Regions from separate parts of the Priestia sp. 40 genome, predicted to be linked through region 1. Evidence: predicted binding sites of a transcription regulator. Region 1 holds the regulator's gene; the other holds the start of a gene.
What was found. Region 1 encodes Rex, which represses fermentation and respiration genes when NADH is low (regulators of the CRP and FNR family bind a similar motif). Its sites were predicted from a motif close to TTGTGAAATATTTCACAA; they were not measured.
Positions count from the first base shown of each region.

Region 2: the regulator Rex is predicted to act here: its motif matches at 4,029-4,046, upstream of ACO1DI_RS17105 (L-lactate dehydrogenase).

Region 1 is NZ_JBMPZA010000023.1:11,554-20,368, reverse strand. Features, by position in the region: rRNA gene ACO1DI_RS23405 (23S ribosomal RNA) at 1-328, shown strand, start outside; rRNA gene rrf (5S ribosomal RNA) at 398-513, shown strand; tRNA gene ACO1DI_RS23395 (tRNA-Met) at 538-614, shown strand; tRNA gene ACO1DI_RS23390 (tRNA-Asp) at 619-694, shown strand; gene tsaE (tRNA (adenosine(37)-N6)-threonylcarbamoyltransferase complex ATPase subunit type 1 TsaE) at 915-1,385, shown strand; gene tsaB (tRNA (adenosine(37)-N6)-threonylcarbamoyltransferase complex dimerization subunit type 1 TsaB) at 1,382-2,080, shown strand; gene rimI (ribosomal protein S18-alanine N-acetyltransferase) at 2,095-2,544, shown strand; gene tsaD (tRNA (adenosine(37)-N6)-threonylcarbamoyltransferase complex transferase subunit TsaD) at 2,541-3,557, shown strand; gene ACO1DI_RS23365 (ABC-F family ATP-binding cassette domain-containing protein) at 3,813-5,747, opposite strand; gene ACO1DI_RS23360 (redox-sensing transcriptional repressor Rex) at 6,206-6,844, shown strand; gene tatA (twin-arginine translocase TatA/TatE family subunit) at 6,898-7,083, shown strand; gene tatC (twin-arginine translocase subunit TatC) at 7,099-7,854, shown strand; gene ACO1DI_RS23345 (YdiK family protein) at 7,881-8,108, opposite strand; gene ACO1DI_RS23340 (CPBP family intramembrane glutamic endopeptidase) at 8,105-8,815, opposite strand, start outside.
Region 2 is NZ_JBMPZA010000015.1:432,362-441,176, reverse strand. Features, by position in the region: gene ACO1DI_RS17115 (zinc-binding dehydrogenase) at 316-1,308, shown strand; gene ACO1DI_RS17110 (lactate permease LctP family transporter) at 1,406-2,986, opposite strand; gene ACO1DI_RS17105 (L-lactate dehydrogenase) at 3,048-4,004, opposite strand; gene ACO1DI_RS17100 (cation diffusion facilitator family transporter) at 4,338-5,213, shown strand; gene ACO1DI_RS17095 (methyl-accepting chemotaxis protein) at 5,355-7,373, shown strand; gene ACO1DI_RS17090 (RluA family pseudouridine synthase) at 7,411-8,322, opposite strand; gene ACO1DI_RS17085 (YhcU family protein) at 8,478-8,815, shown strand, end outside.

The DNA.
Region 1 (8,815 bases):
ACGCGAGCTGGGTTCAGAACGTCGTGAGACAGTTCGGTCCCTATCCGTCGTGGGCGTAGGAAATTTGAGAGGAGCTGTCCTTAGTACGAGAGGACCGGGATGGACACACCGCTGGTGTACCAGTTGTCTTGCCAAAGGCATCGCTGGGTAGCTATGTGTGGACGGGATAAGTGCTGAAAGCATCTAAGCATGAAGCCCCCCTCAAGATGAGATTTCCCATAGCGCAAGCTAGTAAGATCCCTGAAAGATGATCAGGTTGATAGGTCAGAGGTGGAAGCGTGGCGACATGTGTAGCTGACTGATACTAATCGATCGAGGACTTAACCAAAACTTTAAAAGCGTAAGCTTTACTCAGCAAACTGTTACCTAGTTTTGAGAGAACAATCTCATATAAATGTCTAGTGATAATGGCAAAGAGGTCACACCCGTTCCCATACCGAACACGGAAGTTAAGCTCTTTAGCGCCGATGGTAGTTGGGACTTTGTCCCTGTGAGAGTAGGACATCGCTAGGCATTTTTATTTTGCTTTTTTATCATCGCGGGGTGGAGCAGTTCGGTAGCTCGTCGGGCTCATAACCCGAAGGTCGCAGGTTCAAATCCTGTCCCCGCAACCAACATGGTCCCGTGGTGTAGCGGTTAACATGCCTGCCTGTCACGCAGGAGATCGCGGGTTCGATTCCCGTCGGGACCGCCATGTTTTAGAAACGAAACAATGTGTTTCGTCTTTTTTATTGTTTGAACCATTTTTATATAAAACTTTACCGTCCTTAGGAGCAATCCTAAGGAATTTTTTATATACAAAGAAATTTCTTTATAGAATTGCGATGTTAAAGATTGTTGGATTTCTTACTGGATATGTATAGTCCACAACGTTTACAATATATATATACAGATTGAAATGAGGTTCTGAATGAATGACAGAGATTAACGAATTTACGTTTATGTCTACGTCTCCTGATGAAACTAATCAGCTGGCTGCTCGTCTAGCAACTTTATTAGAAGCTGGTGACTTGCTGCTGCTTGAAGGCGATTTGGGAGCTGGAAAGACAACATTCACAAAAAGTTTAGCTAAAGGATTAGGAATTGAACGCAATGTGAATAGCCCGACATTTACGATCATTAAAGAATACAAAAGCGGTCGCCTTCCTCTTTATCATATGGATGTGTACCGTCTAGGGGATGAATTTGAAGACCTAGGGTTCGATGAGTATTTTGAAGGAGATGGCGTGACGGTCGTGGAGTGGGCTCATCTGATTGAAGAGCAGCTTCCTAATGAATATATTCAAATCAATATTTACCATGAAAACGAAACGACTCGTAAAATCCTTGTGAAAGCGATAGGCAGTCGGTACGTTGAAATATGTAAGGAGCTTTTTAAAAGATGAAAATGTTAGCCATTGATACATCCAATTTTGTCATGGGTGTTGCTGTCGTTGAAGAAAACAAAGTAATTGGAGAAATTATTACGAATCTAAAAAAGAATCACTCCGTTCGTGTGATGAACGCTGTGGAATCTTTGTTAAAGGATTGTGATATTGCGCCAAGCGAGCTAGACCGTATTGTAGTGGCACACGGTCCAGGATCTTATACAGGTGTACGCATTGGCGTTACCATTGCCAAGACACTTGCTTGGACTTTAAATATTCCTTTAATAGGTGTATCTAGCCTTGAGGCACTAGCAGCAAACGGTCGCTATTTTGATGGGTATATTGCTCCGTTATTTGATGCGCGCCGTCAACAGCTTTATACAGGACTATATGAATGGAATAACGAACGAGGTCTTCTAGAAGTTGAAAGTGATCGACTTGTTATTAATAAAGACTGGGCGGAACATTTAAAGTCATACAACAAACCTATTTTATTCATAGGCAATGATCTTCCCATGCATGAAGAGGCGTTAAAAGAAGTGTTGGGTGAACAAGCTGTATTTGCCCATGTTCAGCAGTTTAATCCAAGACCAAGTGAATTGGCTTTCTTAGGAATGAAGAAAGAGCCGCAGTCTGTGCATACTTTTGTTCCGAACTACATTCGTTTAGCTGAAGCCGAAGCCAACTGGCTTGCTTCACAGCAAAAAGGATAAAAGAAGGTATAAACATGAAACTAACAATTAAGTTTCGTTTAATGGAAGTTAAAGATATTGATCAAGTAGTGAAAATCGAAGAGAAGTCTTTTACGACACCTTGGAGTTCAGAAGCGTTTCAAAATGAGTTAACCAATAATCAATTTTCAACTTACATTGTGATGGAGGAAGGAGAAAATATTATTGGGTATTGCGGAACGTGGATTGTTATTGACGAAGCACATGTAACCAACATTGCGCTATTGCCAGACTACCGAGGCAAGGGACTCGGTGAATTGCTGCTGCGCAACGTGATGGACGTTCTTCGAAAACTAGGTGCTACGTCAATGACATTAGAAGTTAGGGTATCTAATCATATTGCACAATCATTGTATCAAAAGCTAGGTTTTAAACCTGGAGGTATTCGTAAGAATTATTATTCTGATAACAATGAGGATGCATTAGTTATGTGGGTGAATTTATGAGTGAAAATCAATTAATTTTAGCATTAGAAACAAGCTGTGATGAGACAGCAGCAGCCGTGATTCGAAACGGTCATGAAATTGTAGCCAATGTGGTGGCCTCTCAAATAGAAAGCCATAAACGATTTGGCGGTGTCGTACCGGAAATTGCATCTCGTCATCATGTAGAACAAATTACGGTAGTAGTTGAAGAAACTTTAAATCAAGCGAACTTGACGTTTGCAGATATTGATGCAATAGCTGTAACGGAAGGACCAGGGCTTGTGGGAGCACTTCTTATTGGCGTAAATGCAGCCAAAGCGCTAGCATTTGCACATCAAAAGCCATTAATTGGTGTTCATCATATTGCAGGACATATTTATGCGAATCAGCTAATCAAAAAATTAGAATTTCCCCTTTTATCGCTAGTTGTATCTGGAGGGCATACGGAGCTTGTATACATGGAAAGTCACGGTCAGTTTAAAGTGATTGGTGAAACGAGAGATGATGCAGCAGGAGAAGCCTACGATAAAGTAGCCCGCACGTTAAACCTTCCATATCCAGGCGGACCTCATATTGACCGCCTTGCACATGAAGGAGAGCCATTAATTGATTTGCCGCGTGCTTGGCTAGAAGAAGGATCCTATGATTTTAGTTTCAGTGGATTAAAATCAGCAGTTATTAACACTGTCCACAACGCGAAGCAAAAAGGTGAAGAAATTCTTCCACAAACGCTTGCTGCGAGCTTTCAAGTGAGTGTCATTGATGTGTTAGTAACTAAAACCGTTAAAGCTGCAAAGGAATATAACGTTAAGCAAGTTTTATTAGCAGGAGGAGTTGCTGCTAATAAAGGACTTAGAGCAGCGCTAGAAGAGGCGTTCGCACCATTATCAAACATTGAGCTGATTATCCCGCCGCTATCTCTATGCACGGATAATGCCGCAATGATTGGAGCAGCAGCAAGCGTACGATTTGCTCAAGGAAAACGTTCAGATATGTCATTAAATGCAAACCCCGGTTTGGACTTGGAAGAGTAAGTGACGAATGAGATTTATTTCTCATTCGTCTTTTTTTGTGGATAAAAATGATTTATCAACAATATTCAATAAATTTAGAATTGACTGTGGATAATTATGTGGAAAAGTCCGTGCACTCAGTACACGGACCTGTTATCAACAAGTTTTAATTATGAAAATCAGACAGATATCCACTATTTATTCACAGAGTGGATAAAGCTTGTCCTAAAGCGCATGAACAAGTAAATAGGATGAATAGATACAAAAAAATATAGGCTATTCTTCTAGAAGCAGCTGCAATTCTTCCCACTCTTCCATTAATGTGGATAACTGTGAAGAAATTTTTTCATTTTCACCGTTTAATCTTGATACTTCCTCGTGATTTTGATAAATTTCAGGGTCACAAAGAAGTTCTTCATTCGCCGCTTGTGCGGCTTCTAATTTGTTTACTTCAGTTTCAATTTCTTCAATGCGGCGTGTTCGCTGCCTCATCAATTTCTTTTGTTCTTTATCTTGTTTATAAGACTGTTTATCTACTTTTACCGTACGTTCTTCGTTTGCTTTTACATTTTCTAATTCTTTGATTTCTTCTATTTCTGCTTTCTTTTCTACATAATAGTCATAATCTCCAAGAAACTCTTCTACCCCTTCAGGAGATAGCTCGGCTATTTTGTTTGCAATACGATTAATAAAATAACGGTCATGTGAAACAAATAATAGAGTCCCCGGGTAATCAATTAACGCATTCTCCAGTACTTGTTTACTATCTAAATCAAGATGGTTAGTAGGTTCATCTAAAATTAAGAAGTTAGCCTTTTGAAGCATGAGCTTCGCAAGAGCCAAACGTGCTTTTTCACCACCGCTAAGCGTGCAAACGATTTTCAGTACATCATCACCTGAAAAGAGAAAATTTCCAAGCGCTGTACGAATTTCTTTTTCAGGTTTGGATGGGTAGTCATCCCAAAGCTCATTTAAAACGGTTTTATTAGACGTTAAATTGGCTTGCTCTTGGTCGTAATAACCAACCATTACGTTTGAGCCAAAAGAAATGGTTCCAGTCTTGAAGCTTAGCTTATCCACAATACCTTTTAATAAAGTTGATTTCCCAACTCCATTAGGGCCAACCAACGCAAGGCTTTCACCTTTTTTAATTCGAAGGTTTGCCTCTTGCACGACATATTTGTTTTCATCATATCCGATAGACACGTTTTCGAGATTTAAGACTTCATTTCCGCTTTGACGCTCAATTTCAAACGAAAAACTAGCTGATTTTTCACCTTCATTAGGTCGGTTTATTAACTCCATTCGATCGAGCTGTTTACGTCTGCTTTGCGCACGTTTTGTAGTCGATGCGCGGGCGATGTTTCGCTGAATAAAATCATTCAGTTTTGCGACTTCATCTTGCTGCTTTTCGTACTGACGCAACTCTTTTTCATAGCGCTCTGCTTTTTGTACAAGGTATTTAGAGTAGTTACCCGTGTACTTCACCGTTGTTTTTTGTGTGACTTCATACACTTGATTTACGACTTTATCAAGGAAGTAACGATCGTGTGAAACAATTAAAATAGCTCCTTCATACCCTTGCAGAAACTGTTCAAGCCATGCTAAAGTTTCAATATCTAAGTGGTTGGTAGGCTCATCGAGAATAAGCAAGTCTGGCTTTGTTAAAAGCAGTTTTGCAAGAGCCAGGCGCGTTTTTTGCCCACCGCTCAAGGAGGAAATAGGGGTGCTATAGTCAAAGTTTGAAAAACGGAAACCGTGAAGAATAGATCGTGTATCCGCTTCATATTGATAGCCGCCTAAATCTTTGAACGTTACTTGAAGCTGATCGTACTCTTTGGTTAGTTTTTCGTATTGAACTGAATCATTAAAAATATCTGGATCGCCCATCTTCGTTTCAAGCGTACGTAATTCTTTTTCCATCTTCTTTAACGGAGCAAAGACAGTCATCATTTCTTCCCATATGGAGAGTGTTGACTCAAGAACTGTATCTTGTCCCATATAATCAATGGAAACACCTTTAGGTTTGATAATCTCTCCGCTGTCATAAGAAAGCTGCTCAGCAATAATTTTTAATAAAGTTGATTTACCAGCACCGTTTCGTCCCACTAGGGCAATGCGGTCTTTTGATTGTACTTCTAACTTTATATTCGATAAAATGGGTTCTGCCCCATAGTATTTTGTAATACCGTTCAATTGTAGAATAATCATTTTTTCACCTCTAGTAGTATATCCATAGTGTATTTTAACATATTTTCAACTACAAGTTCTTCCTACAAGCGTTTGTAATTTGTAGAGGGACAAGGACAAATGATGAAGCGAATGTTTTGATTCATGAAATAAAATGATTTTACCTGCACATTTTATACAGGATACTATGTTAAAATAAGAGATAAGTGCATCTCTGAACTTATATATGATGGATGTAGAAAACCCGTCATGACTAACAAACGAATCCTTTGAAGGGCTAATTACTTCGTTCTAGCTACCGACTTTAAGTAGTGCTGGATAGACAAAAGCCGTCGGGGTGTGAAGCGGAGTATATATAAAACAAGAGAAAAGAGAGAGAATTGGAAGCGCTACCTCAAAGCGGTTGATGCTTTGTGAAAGGTAATGCAATATGACTTGAAAATGTTAGTAATGACATACATGAACTGAGGGGGTACAACGTGAACACTGAACAATTAAAAATACCACAAGCAACGGCTAAACGATTGCCGCTTTATTATCGTTTTTTGAAAAACTTGCATGCTTCTGGTAAACAGCGTGTGTCGTCAGCGGAGTTAAGCGAGGCAGTGAAAGTGGATTCTGCTACTATTCGTCGGGACTTTTCTTACTTTGGAGCATTAGGAAAAAAGGGATACGGCTACAATGTGAATTATTTACTTACATTTTTCCGTAAAACGTTAGACCAAGATGAAGTAACGAAAGTAGCACTGATTGGCGTAGGGAATCTAGGAACGGCCTTTTTAAATTATAATTTTATTAAAAATAATAACACCAAAATTGAGTGCGCTTTTGATGTGATAGAAGATAAAGTCGGTACAAAAGTGGGCGACGTGCCGGTTTATCACCTTGACCAATTGGAAGATTATATGAGTGATGACATCTCAGTAGCGATTTTAACCGTTCCTGCCACTGTTGCTCAGCAAATTACCGATCGTTTAGTGAATTGCGGAATTAAAGGGATTCTAAACTTCACTCCTGCACGCTTAAACGTACCCGATGAGATTCGACTGCATCATATTGATCTTGCTGTAGAGTTACAGTCGCTTGTCTATTTTTTGAAAAATTATCCTGTTGAATAAGGTGGACTGTGTTACGATTTCCTTAAGTCTAAATTAATAAGGAGAGTGGGAATATGGGGATTGGAGCAGGCAGTTGGATTATTATTGCGATTGTAGCACTGCTTATTTTTGGACCGAAACGGTTACCGGAGCTAGGAAGATCAGTCGGGCAAACGCTTAGAGAGTTTAAGCATGCCGCTAGCGGGGCATCAGATGATCGTGAAAAAGATAAACAGCGTCAAGTAGATGACAAAGAGTAAAAGGGTGATCATAGTATGACCGAACAAGAAATGTCAATATATGATCATATAGGAGAACTGCGAAAACGCATTTTAATTGTTTTATTTTTCTTTGTCATTGCCACAGTTGCCGGCTTTTTTATAGCGGATAAGGTTATTGTCTATTTACAGCATGCTGATGAGGCAAAAAATTTAACGATGAATGCATTTAGGCTAACAGACCCAGTTAAGATTTATATGCAGTTTGCTGTTATTATCGGCTGTGTACTTGCAGCTCCTGTTGCACTGTATCAACTTTGGGCATTTATTAGTCCTGGTTTATATGAAAAAGAGCGTAAGGTAACGCTTGGATATATTCCTGTTTCCATTTTTCTCTTTATCGGCGGTGTCTCTTTTTCTTATTTTGTGTTGTTTCCATTTGTCGTTGATTTTATGACGCGCGTTTCCGATGAGCTGAATGTAAACCAAGTGATTGGCATCAATGAATACTTTTCTTTTTTAATGCAGCTCACACTGCCTTTTGGCCTGTTGTTTCAGCTTCCTGTCGTCGTCATGTTTTTGACGCGATTAGGAATTATAACGCCTATGTTTTTATCTCAAATTCGAAAGTATGCCTATTTCGTACTGCTAGTTATTGCCGCACTTATTACACCACCGGAATTGCTCTCGCACATGATGGTGACAGTGCCGCTCTTAATACTGTATGAAATCAGCATCATTATTTCCCGCATTTCGTATCGCAAAGTGTTAAAGGCAAGGGCAGAGCAAGAAAGAGAAGATGTTAGTATGTAAAAAAAACCACTGAAACAGTGGTTTTTTTATTTAGATGAATCATCTTGATTTTTATATTGCTGCTGCAACTTTTTAATTTTATAGTGCAAGATAAAAATGCGAACCGCAAATCTGAAATCGAATGCGGCTACGAGTGCAAATAAGATTGTGGGGAAGTTCCAAACGGTTTCCTGAGCATTTTGAATAGCCAGGTAGGTGAATAAAATCCCCATAATAATATAAATAAACCCTCGTGTTAAAGGGATATTCTTCATAAAAACATGCCTCCAAAAATAAACTGCATTTGTTCTGCTTGTTTTTGCATTTCTATAATTTTATCTGCAAAAATAGTTTGAGATAAAATAACGATTGTATTCATCAAAACGTGAGCAATAATAGGTACAACAATTAGTCTCGTCCTTGCATAAAGGAATGCAAATACAAATCCCATAGCTGTATACACAAGTAAATGTTTAAAATCCCAGTGTACCGCGGCGAAAATAAGGGAACTAATAAATGCAGAGATAAAGAAATTGTATCGTTTGTGAAGCGAGCCGAAAATAATCTTTCGGAAAATAATCTCTTCTAGTATTGGTCCAATAACAGACGTAACGACAATAAGGAACGGTGTTGCTTTAACAAGATTAACAATATTTTGTGTGTTTTCAGATACTTGGGTAATGCCAAGAGCGTGCTCAATCATACCTGCTACAGCTTGACCAGCCATAGCGAGAAACACCCCAAGGACTGACCAGACAACAGCAATCGTTTTTCCAGCATGTTCTATACGCATGGACATGTCACGGCGCAGCAGCAGTAAGACAATAAGTAAACCAAGGATAAAGCTGATGATGGTCCAATAAGTCAAAAGCATGATATTCGCTGTTCGAACTGGATATTGATCAAACATTCCTGTTAATTTTAACAGCGGTATACCAACAACTCCTGAAAACTGCATAAGGATGTAGGTGAGAATAACATA
Region 2 (8,815 bases), on a different contig from region 1:
GAAAGTGTTTTGTCTTTTTTTCTTAAATTTTTTTAGATTTTTACTAGTTTCTGAAGTAGATATAATAAATAAATTGCGGATAAATGTTGATTTATCAGGTTTTTCAAACCGATTTTTCTGTTTTGCATTCGTTTTGTTACAAACAATCTTTTTGTAACAAAAATGTAACAAAAGAAGCTGAATACTTTTACGATACAGAAAAATAAAGATAAAACGGTGAAAAAGCGATTCTAAAAGTTTATTTTCCTTTTTTTGGGCATATTTCTTTTGCGGTTTTGAGCTTTTTAGTAGAGTAGATTAAGAGGAGGCGAAATCATGAAAGCCATTATACATAGTGAGAAAAGCGGGATAGCAGGCATGAATTACAGAGATTTTCAGGAGGTGCCCCCTGAAAGAGGAGAAGTAAAAGTAAGGTTAAAAACAGCAGGTTTAAACCGGAGAGATTTATTTGTTATGAATAATCGAGGCAAAGGAGATAAGCCGTTTATTCCCGGTTCAGACGGTGCAGGTATTATAGAAGAAGTGGGAGAAGGCGTAAAAGGTTTAAAAACTGGAATAGAAGTGATCATTAATCCAAGTCTGGAGTGGGATCGTATAGAGGACATTCCGTTTACGCCTAAAATTTTAGGTGGTCCATCGAATGGAACGTTTGCAGAGTATGTAATCATAAAAGCGGATAATGTTGTGCAAAAGCCGCCTTATCTATCATGGAAACAAGCGGGCGTTCTTTCATTATCGGCTTTAACTGCGTATAGAGCTCTCTTTACAAAAGGGCAGTTAAAAAAAGGAGAACATCTACTTATTCCTGGTATAGGGAGCGGAGTCGCAACTTATGGCTTGTTATTCGCAAAAGCTATCGGAGCTGACGTAACGGTTACTTCTAGAAGTGATGAAAAAAGAAAGCAAGCCCTAAAGTATGGAGCTGATTATGCATTAGACAGTGGAAGTAACCTAACAGAAGAAATCAACAATAGAAAAGTAGATATCATACTTGATAGTGTGGGGGCAGCTTTATTTCCGACGTATCTTGAAATACTAAAGCCAAATGGAAGAATTGTTAATTTTGGGGCGAGTTCTGGAAATGAAGTTGAATTGCCTCTAAGAACTATTTTTTATCCTCAATTCAATATACTTGGCACGTCTATGGGAAGTCAGGAAGAATTTGTGGACATGATGGATTTTATAGAGAAACATCAAATTAAACCAATCGTCGATAGATTCTATCCGCTGTCAGAGGCAGTCGCAGCTTACGAACGATTAGATAAAGGAAAACAATTTGGCAATATAGGTTTACTTATTTCAGAATAAAAAGGTCCCCAGCGCTAACTGAGGACCTTTTTATATAATCAAACGTTTGTTTAAATGAAAGAAACAAGGTAGTAACAGGATTTTCAGCAGTTTTTTATCATAACCACCAAGCTAACAAAAAGGTAACAAATCCCCCTAGTATCAAAAATCCCATGCTGTATTTGAGCGTGTATTTAAACAATTCACTTTCTTTTCCAGCCAGTCCCACTGCTCCGGCAGCGACAGCAATTGATTGAGGAGAAAGCATTTTAGCCATTACGCCGCCGGCAGTATTAGCAGCTACAAGAATAACTGGCAAGACATTAATTTGCTGAGCTGTAGTTAGCTGTAAGTTGCCGAACAGCGCATTATTTGATACGACAGACCCCGTTAGAAATACGCCAATCCAGCCAAGAAATGGAGATAAAAATGGAAAATAAGCAGCTGAAGTAGCGAGTGCCAATCCAAGTGTAGAAGACTGTCCTGAATAATTTGAAATAAAGGCAAACGCAATGACCATCATTATCGTAATAATAGGTCTTGCTAGTTCTTTTACGGTTTCTAAGAGAGTAGTCCATGCCACCTTTGGCGATACGTTAAGCAAGAAAACTGAAAGGATACAAGCGATAAGAATTGCTGTACCTGTTGCTGCGAATACGTCTATTTTTAAGATAGCAGCGTAAGGCGTAGGATCCTTTACTAAAGGCGCTGCTTTAATTACGTGATTGTGTAAAAATGGGACGTTAATAAGCAGGTTCATATGTTCAAGCATCGTTTTGACAAAAGAAATGCTCCAAGCCGTAACGAGTATCGTTAATAGAATAAAAGGAGACCAAGCCTTTAAAATCTGTTTTGGTGACAGGCTGAAGCTTTTAGCTGCTGCCGGGCTTGTTCGTTTAATATAAAAAGCAAGAGCAAGCAAACTCACAATAGAAGATGTGATATTTGGAAGTTCAGGGCCGATGTATGTAACAGTTAAATACTGTGTTAGTGCATAGGAAACGGCTGTGATGCTCGTTGCTTTCCATACGTCTTTTAATCCTTTTATCCCATCCATAATAAAGACAAGTAAAAAAGGGATAAGAAAAGAAATAATCGGAAGCTGCGTGCCAAGAAAATGAGCAATTTCTTTTGGATCTATGCCAGATACTTGTCCTGCGACAATGACAGGAATCCCCATAGCGCCAAACGCTCCTGAAGCTGTATTAGCAATTAAACATAGCGCCGCTGCTTTTAACGGTTTGAACCCAAGTCCAACTAGAAGCGCTGCTGTAATGGCAATTGGAGCTCCAAATCCCGCTGCCCCTTCTAAAAAAGCATTAAAGGAAAAAGCAACAAGCAGCATTTGCAAGCGGGGGTCATCGGTTATTGAAATAATAGACTGTCTAATGGTAGTAAACTGTCCGCTTTTGACAGTTAGTTTGTATAAGAACACCGCTCCGATAATAATATAGCTGATGGGCCAAAGTGCATACAGAAACCCATAGCCTGTGGCTCCTAAGACCATTGAGGCAGGCATATCATACAAATAAATAGCAATAATCATAGAAAGAAGTACTGTAATACCAGCAGCAATGTGTCCTTTTAATTTCAAAAGAGTTAAAGCAATAAAGAAAAAGATAATGGGGATAAGTGCAATTAGTGCAGAAAGCCAAATATTATTTAACGGATTATATACCTGAGTCCACGTCATATTCATACACCTCTACTACATATTTAAAACAAAGGAGCGGGGGAGTCCCCGCAAAAATCTTTTGATGTTACACAAAAGCTCTGTCGCGAGTTTGCTTAAGAATGCTAGCAGAGTGCTCGAGCTGCTGCTGTTCGTGAGGAGTTAAATTCAATTCAATAATTTGACGCACGCCGTTTTTATTAATGATAGCTGGTACGCCGATATACACGTCAGAAATACCGTATTGTCCTTCTAATAAAGCAGATACCGTTAAAATAGAATTCTCATCATCTAAAATAGCCTTGGTAATTCGTACAAGCCCCATTGCAATTCCGTAATAAGTCGCTCCTTTTCGATTAATAATATGGTAAGCCGCATCGCGGGTTTGTTCGAATAGATGCTTCATATCCGGTTCTTTTTCAATAGCAGCAGTATTGATAAAATGTTCGAGCTTCACGCCGCCAATTTGCGCGTGGCTCCAAACAGGAAATTCCGTATCTCCATGTTCCCCCATAATATAAGCGTGGACGTTGCGAGAATCTACTTCGAAATAGTCGCTTAACAAGTAGCGGAAGCGAGCTGTGTCAAGAATCGTTCCTGAACCAATTACCCGTTCGTTTGGTAATCCTGATACTTTTTGTGTAACGTGTGCGAGAATATCAACTGGATTTGTTGCGACTAAAATGATGCCGTCAAATCCGCTGTTCATAATATCTTTTACAATGCATTCAAAAATTTTAACGTTTTTTTCAACTAGATCTAAGCGCGTTTCCCCTGGAGCTTGATTAGCGCCCGCTGTAATAACTACTAAATCAGCGTCAGCACAGTCTTTATAATCTCCAGCCCAGATTTTCATCGGTGTGGAAAATGGCATACCGTGATTGATATCGCGTGCTTCACCTTCCGCTTTTTCTTTGTTCATATCGATTAACACTAATTCATTGGCAATACCTTGATTCACCATTGAAAAAGCGTAGCTTGAGCCAACAAAACCAGTTCCGATAACAGCAACTTTTCGTGTTTTTGGTGTAAATTGTGTTTTCATTTGTATCATCCTTTGAATTTTATTTTGTGATGTTTTTCACAATGTTAGTGTAACAAGAATAAATACCCTCGGCTGTGATAAAAATCACACCCTTTAAAAAATAGTAAACAATTTTACAGGGCGATTTAAAAAAAGGGTCCTTCTACATGAAGTGCCACATTTAGAAAGATCTCAAACGTTTAAAGTGTTGAGTAAAGGCAACTTGTTTTGCAGAAAGCTAAAGAGTTTAACATTCTCTATTTGTATGTTAACAGCCAATAATGTTTCTATAGACCCACACGAAATCCATTTGTTACACTAAGTTTGCTTATTTTGAATAAAGGAGTTGAAGGGATGGAGAACTACTATGAGCAAGCCCAAAAAGGCGCTTGGGTTAGTATCTTATCATATATCTTTTTATCAGCAGGTAAACTTATTATTGCGGGTGTCACCGCTTCCTCTGCATTAAAAGCCGACGGTCTTAATAATGTTACAGATATTATTGCATCAATTGCCGTCTTAGTCGGCTTAAAAATCTCTAAAAAACCTCGTGATAATGATCATCCCTATGGACATTCCAGAGCGGAACATATCTCTTCACTTATTGCTTCTTTTATCATGATGGTCATTGGACTAGAAGTATTGGTCGATGCGGGTCAGTCATTATTTATGGACAAATCTGAAGCGCCTAATTTACTGGCTGCTTGGGTAGGTCTTGGAGCGGCTGCTATTATGGGTGGTGTCTACCGATATAATATTAAGCTTGCTAAAAAACTTGATAGCCAGTCTTTATATGCGGTTGCTAAAGATAATTTGTCTGATGCACTTGTGAGCATAGGGGCTGTTGTGGGAATTTTCGGCTCGCAATTCGGCTTGCCCTGGCTGGACGTGGTAGCTGCTTTTGCTGTGGGAATTATTATTTGTAAAACAGCCATCGAGATTTTTAAAGAAGCGGCTCATTCTTTAACGGACGGATTTGATGAAGAAAAGTTAGGACACTACAAAGAAAGCATTGGGCTTGTAGAAGGGGTAAAAGAAGTAGAAGATGTGAAAGCGCGTAAGCTTGGTAATCAAGTCGTGATTGATGTAACTGTTAAAGTAGATCCTCATTTAAATGTTATTAAAAGCCATGAAATTGCTGATCAAATTGAACATATGATGAACGATGAGCATCAGATTAAAGATACTCTTGTTCATATTGAACCTGATGCATATGAAAAGCAAAAATAAAACCAGCACGTTCTTTCGTTATGAAAGGATGGGCTGGTTTTATTTTTGGGGAAATTTGAAATAAATCACAAAAACTTCTTCAAAAGTGAAAATGAAAAGCCGTTATTAGTAATATAAAGATTTTTGTAGAAGGGTGAGGGAATGAAGAGGTTAAGTGCAAAACTCGTAGTATTTTTTAGTATTTTTATAGCTATTTTATTATTAGTTGTTTCAGGGGCTGTTTATCAATTTACCAAAACACAAATAGAAAAAGATGTAGAAGTTCAGTCTCAAAGTCAAGTGAAAGAGTTAAGAGAAACGATTCATACGTACTTAGACATGTATAGTCGTTCTTTGCTGACGTATAGTGAAAATGATGTAATTGTTAATTTTGTTAAGCAAGAAGGAGATCAAACAAACCAAGAGAAAAATCCGTATTTTACATGGAACACAGTTCAAAAAGAGTTTACACAGTTTAAAGAAAAGTATCCTAACTTAGTACTTGAATACATAGGCACAAAAAATAAAGGAATGTATTCTGTTCCTAAGCAAGAGTACGGATCAGGTTATGACCCGACTTCAAGAGTTTGGTACAAACAAGCAGTGGCATCACCTGATCAAGTAATTTATACGGATCCATATGAGGATGCAGCAACAAAAAAGACAGTCGTGACGATTGCAAAGGCCATTTTGGACCCAGATACTCAAAAGGTGCTGGGCGTTATAGCTACTGATTTAGATTTAGATGCATTAAAAGCAATCGTAGGAAAAGCGGAAGTAAATTATGGTGGATATGCATTTTTATTTGACAAAAATGCTACCGCTCTTGTCCATCCAACAGAAACTGGAAAGAATTTAATGGAACAGCCATTTATACAAAAAATGTATGAAGCAGATCGAAATAGTGGTTTCATGAAATATACCTTTCAAGGCGAAGAGAGAGTGATGGCATACGAAACTCTTGAAGGGACGAATTGGAAGATAGGGAATGCCTTTATTTATAATGAAATGCTCGCAAGCGCTCATCATTTATTAAATGTAATTATTTGGATTGCGTTAATTGGTATTTTATTATCAGTCGTGTTAACCATCTTTTTCTCAAGAATCATTACTAACCCGATTCGCCGCTTAAAAGATGAAGTAGCGAAAGTAACAGCGGGCGATTTAACGGTTCAGGTGAAGACGAAGTCAAAAGATGAAATTGGGGAGCTTACTCATTTATTTAATGATATGGTTGCTAAAATGAAAACGTTGATTGGAACAGTTCAGACGTCTGTTGAGACAGTAAAAACGTCTGTTGAAGATTTGAGTGCCGTATCTGAAGAAGCAACTGCATCCAGTGAGGAAATCGGCCGGGCTATCCATGAGATTGCGAGCGGGGCGACGCAGCAAGCTTCTGATGCTGACTCTACTAATCATAAAACGATGAGTTTATCTTCGCAAATTGAAGAAGTCATTGAACAAAACGCACAGATTAATAAAATGACGATTGAAGCTGTAAGCATTAATGAAAAAGGTTTAAAACAAATGCAGCTCCTTCGCAACCAAACCACTGAATCATCTCAAACGATTCACGCTGTTCAAGCTGTAATGGAAGAATTAACAAATAAGATGAAAAAAATTGAATCTATTATTTTCACGATTAATAGTATTTCAGACCAGACAAATTTACTTGCATTAAATGCTAGTATTGAAGCAGCTCGTGCAGGAGAACATGGCAAAGGATTTGCGGTAGTAGCTGAAGAAGTGCGAAAACTTGCTGAACAGTCCTCTCAGGCCACTGAACAAGTTCGCCATACGATTGCAGCGATTCAAGGAGAAGTCGCAGCTGCGCGTGAAGAATGCAACCGTACAGAAGAGCTTTCAAAGTCTCAAGACTTTGTGGTAGGAGATACAGAACAAGCTTTTCATGAAATTGCAACCACGATTGAACAAGTGGCGGCGGCTGTCGAACATGTGACAAGCAGCATGGATAGTATTGATGAGCATAAGGAAGACGTGGTAGCGGCCATTCAAAGCATAGCAGCTATTGCACAGCAATCAGCTGCGGGAACTGAAGAAATTACGGCTTCTACAGAAGAACAAATTAGAGCTATTTCTACTGTTTCTCAATCGGCTGAACATCTGCAAGAGATTAGTGAAGAATTGGCGAACTTGATTCGTCAATTTAAAATTAAATAAAAAAGAGCGCCAATAACATATTGGCGCTCTTTTTTATTTAATAGGAAAACAAGTTGCTATACGGTAAAAAAACCTGCTGAGTTGGAGGTGCAACGGCTGACACGCGCTGATGTGTAAACGGGTGTATAAAAGAAAGCTTAATGGCATGTAAAGCTTGCTGCTGATCTTTTAATCTCTTTCCGCCATAAAGAGTATCACCAAGTAATGGATAGCCGATGTGACTCATATGAACACGAATTTGGTGAGTGCGTCCGGTCTCGAGCGAAAGTTCAATAAGCGTTTCATTTTTGGCCGTATTGCGCTTTAACACCCGATAAGATGTTTTGGCAGCTTGTCCCGTTCTAGATACTCTTCTTCTCGTAGCGTGATGGCGATCGCGTCCAATAGGTTCATTAACGATTCCTTGCTCTTTTTTCATGATTCCTTGGACAAGAGCAACATAAGTCCGATTAATTTTACGTTCAGCCAGCAGCTGGTCAAACACAGAGCTTGCTACAAAATGCTTCGTGAATAAGATAGCACCTGATGTATCGCTGTCCAAACGGTGAACGTGTCTAGGTTTTGTTTGGAGGCCTATTTTTTGAAAATAAGCAGCTACAGCATTTAAAAGAGTTTTTTGGTCCTGCTCTGATGAAGGATGAGTATCTATGTTTATTGGTTTGTTTACGATTAGCACGTGTTCATCTTCAAACAAAATCTCTATATTAACATTGTAAGGTGTTATTTCATTAGATTCTGCTTCAAAAAAAGGGAGTGATACTCTATCATTTTCCTTAAGAGTATTCCTCCATGGTAAAGGCTCACCGTTTATAAGCACATTTTTATTCATCCGAAACTGATGCAACGTTTTTTTGGGAATACGCCATTTCGTTTTTAAATAATCTTCAATTGTTTGCCCTGCATCATTTTTTGTGATTTTATCTTCTAGCCATTGGCCGTGTATACTCATATTTAATCCCTTCCTTACATACTAGTAAATATCCTTTAATCTTTAAAAAGAACTTGTAAATAATTAGGAGGAAATAACTACCTGAAGTTCTCGTTTTATGTTTATGTTATGCTAAATAAAGAGACATAAGTTAAGAGAAAAAAGGGGGGGTAACCATGAAAATTGCCCAAGCAGCTCCGCCAGAAATGGAGAATTACATAGAAGAGTTGACTGAACAGCTTCGCTATGACTTGTTACCTCGGTATGTATCTGTAGATAAGCTTAATCCTGATCAATTATTAAATCCAGATTATTGTACAGACCATTTATATAATGGCTTACTCGATGAAGCATTGCAAGTCATTAGTAGCCTTCAGACAATAATTGCCGTGATTGAAGCGATTCAACATCGGCCGATTGAAGAAAGCGACTGCGAGCAATTCGAAAAAAATATTGCAATTTTAAAAAAATACGGGTTCTTATTTCCTGTTTCCATTGAGTGTTTTGCAAAAGA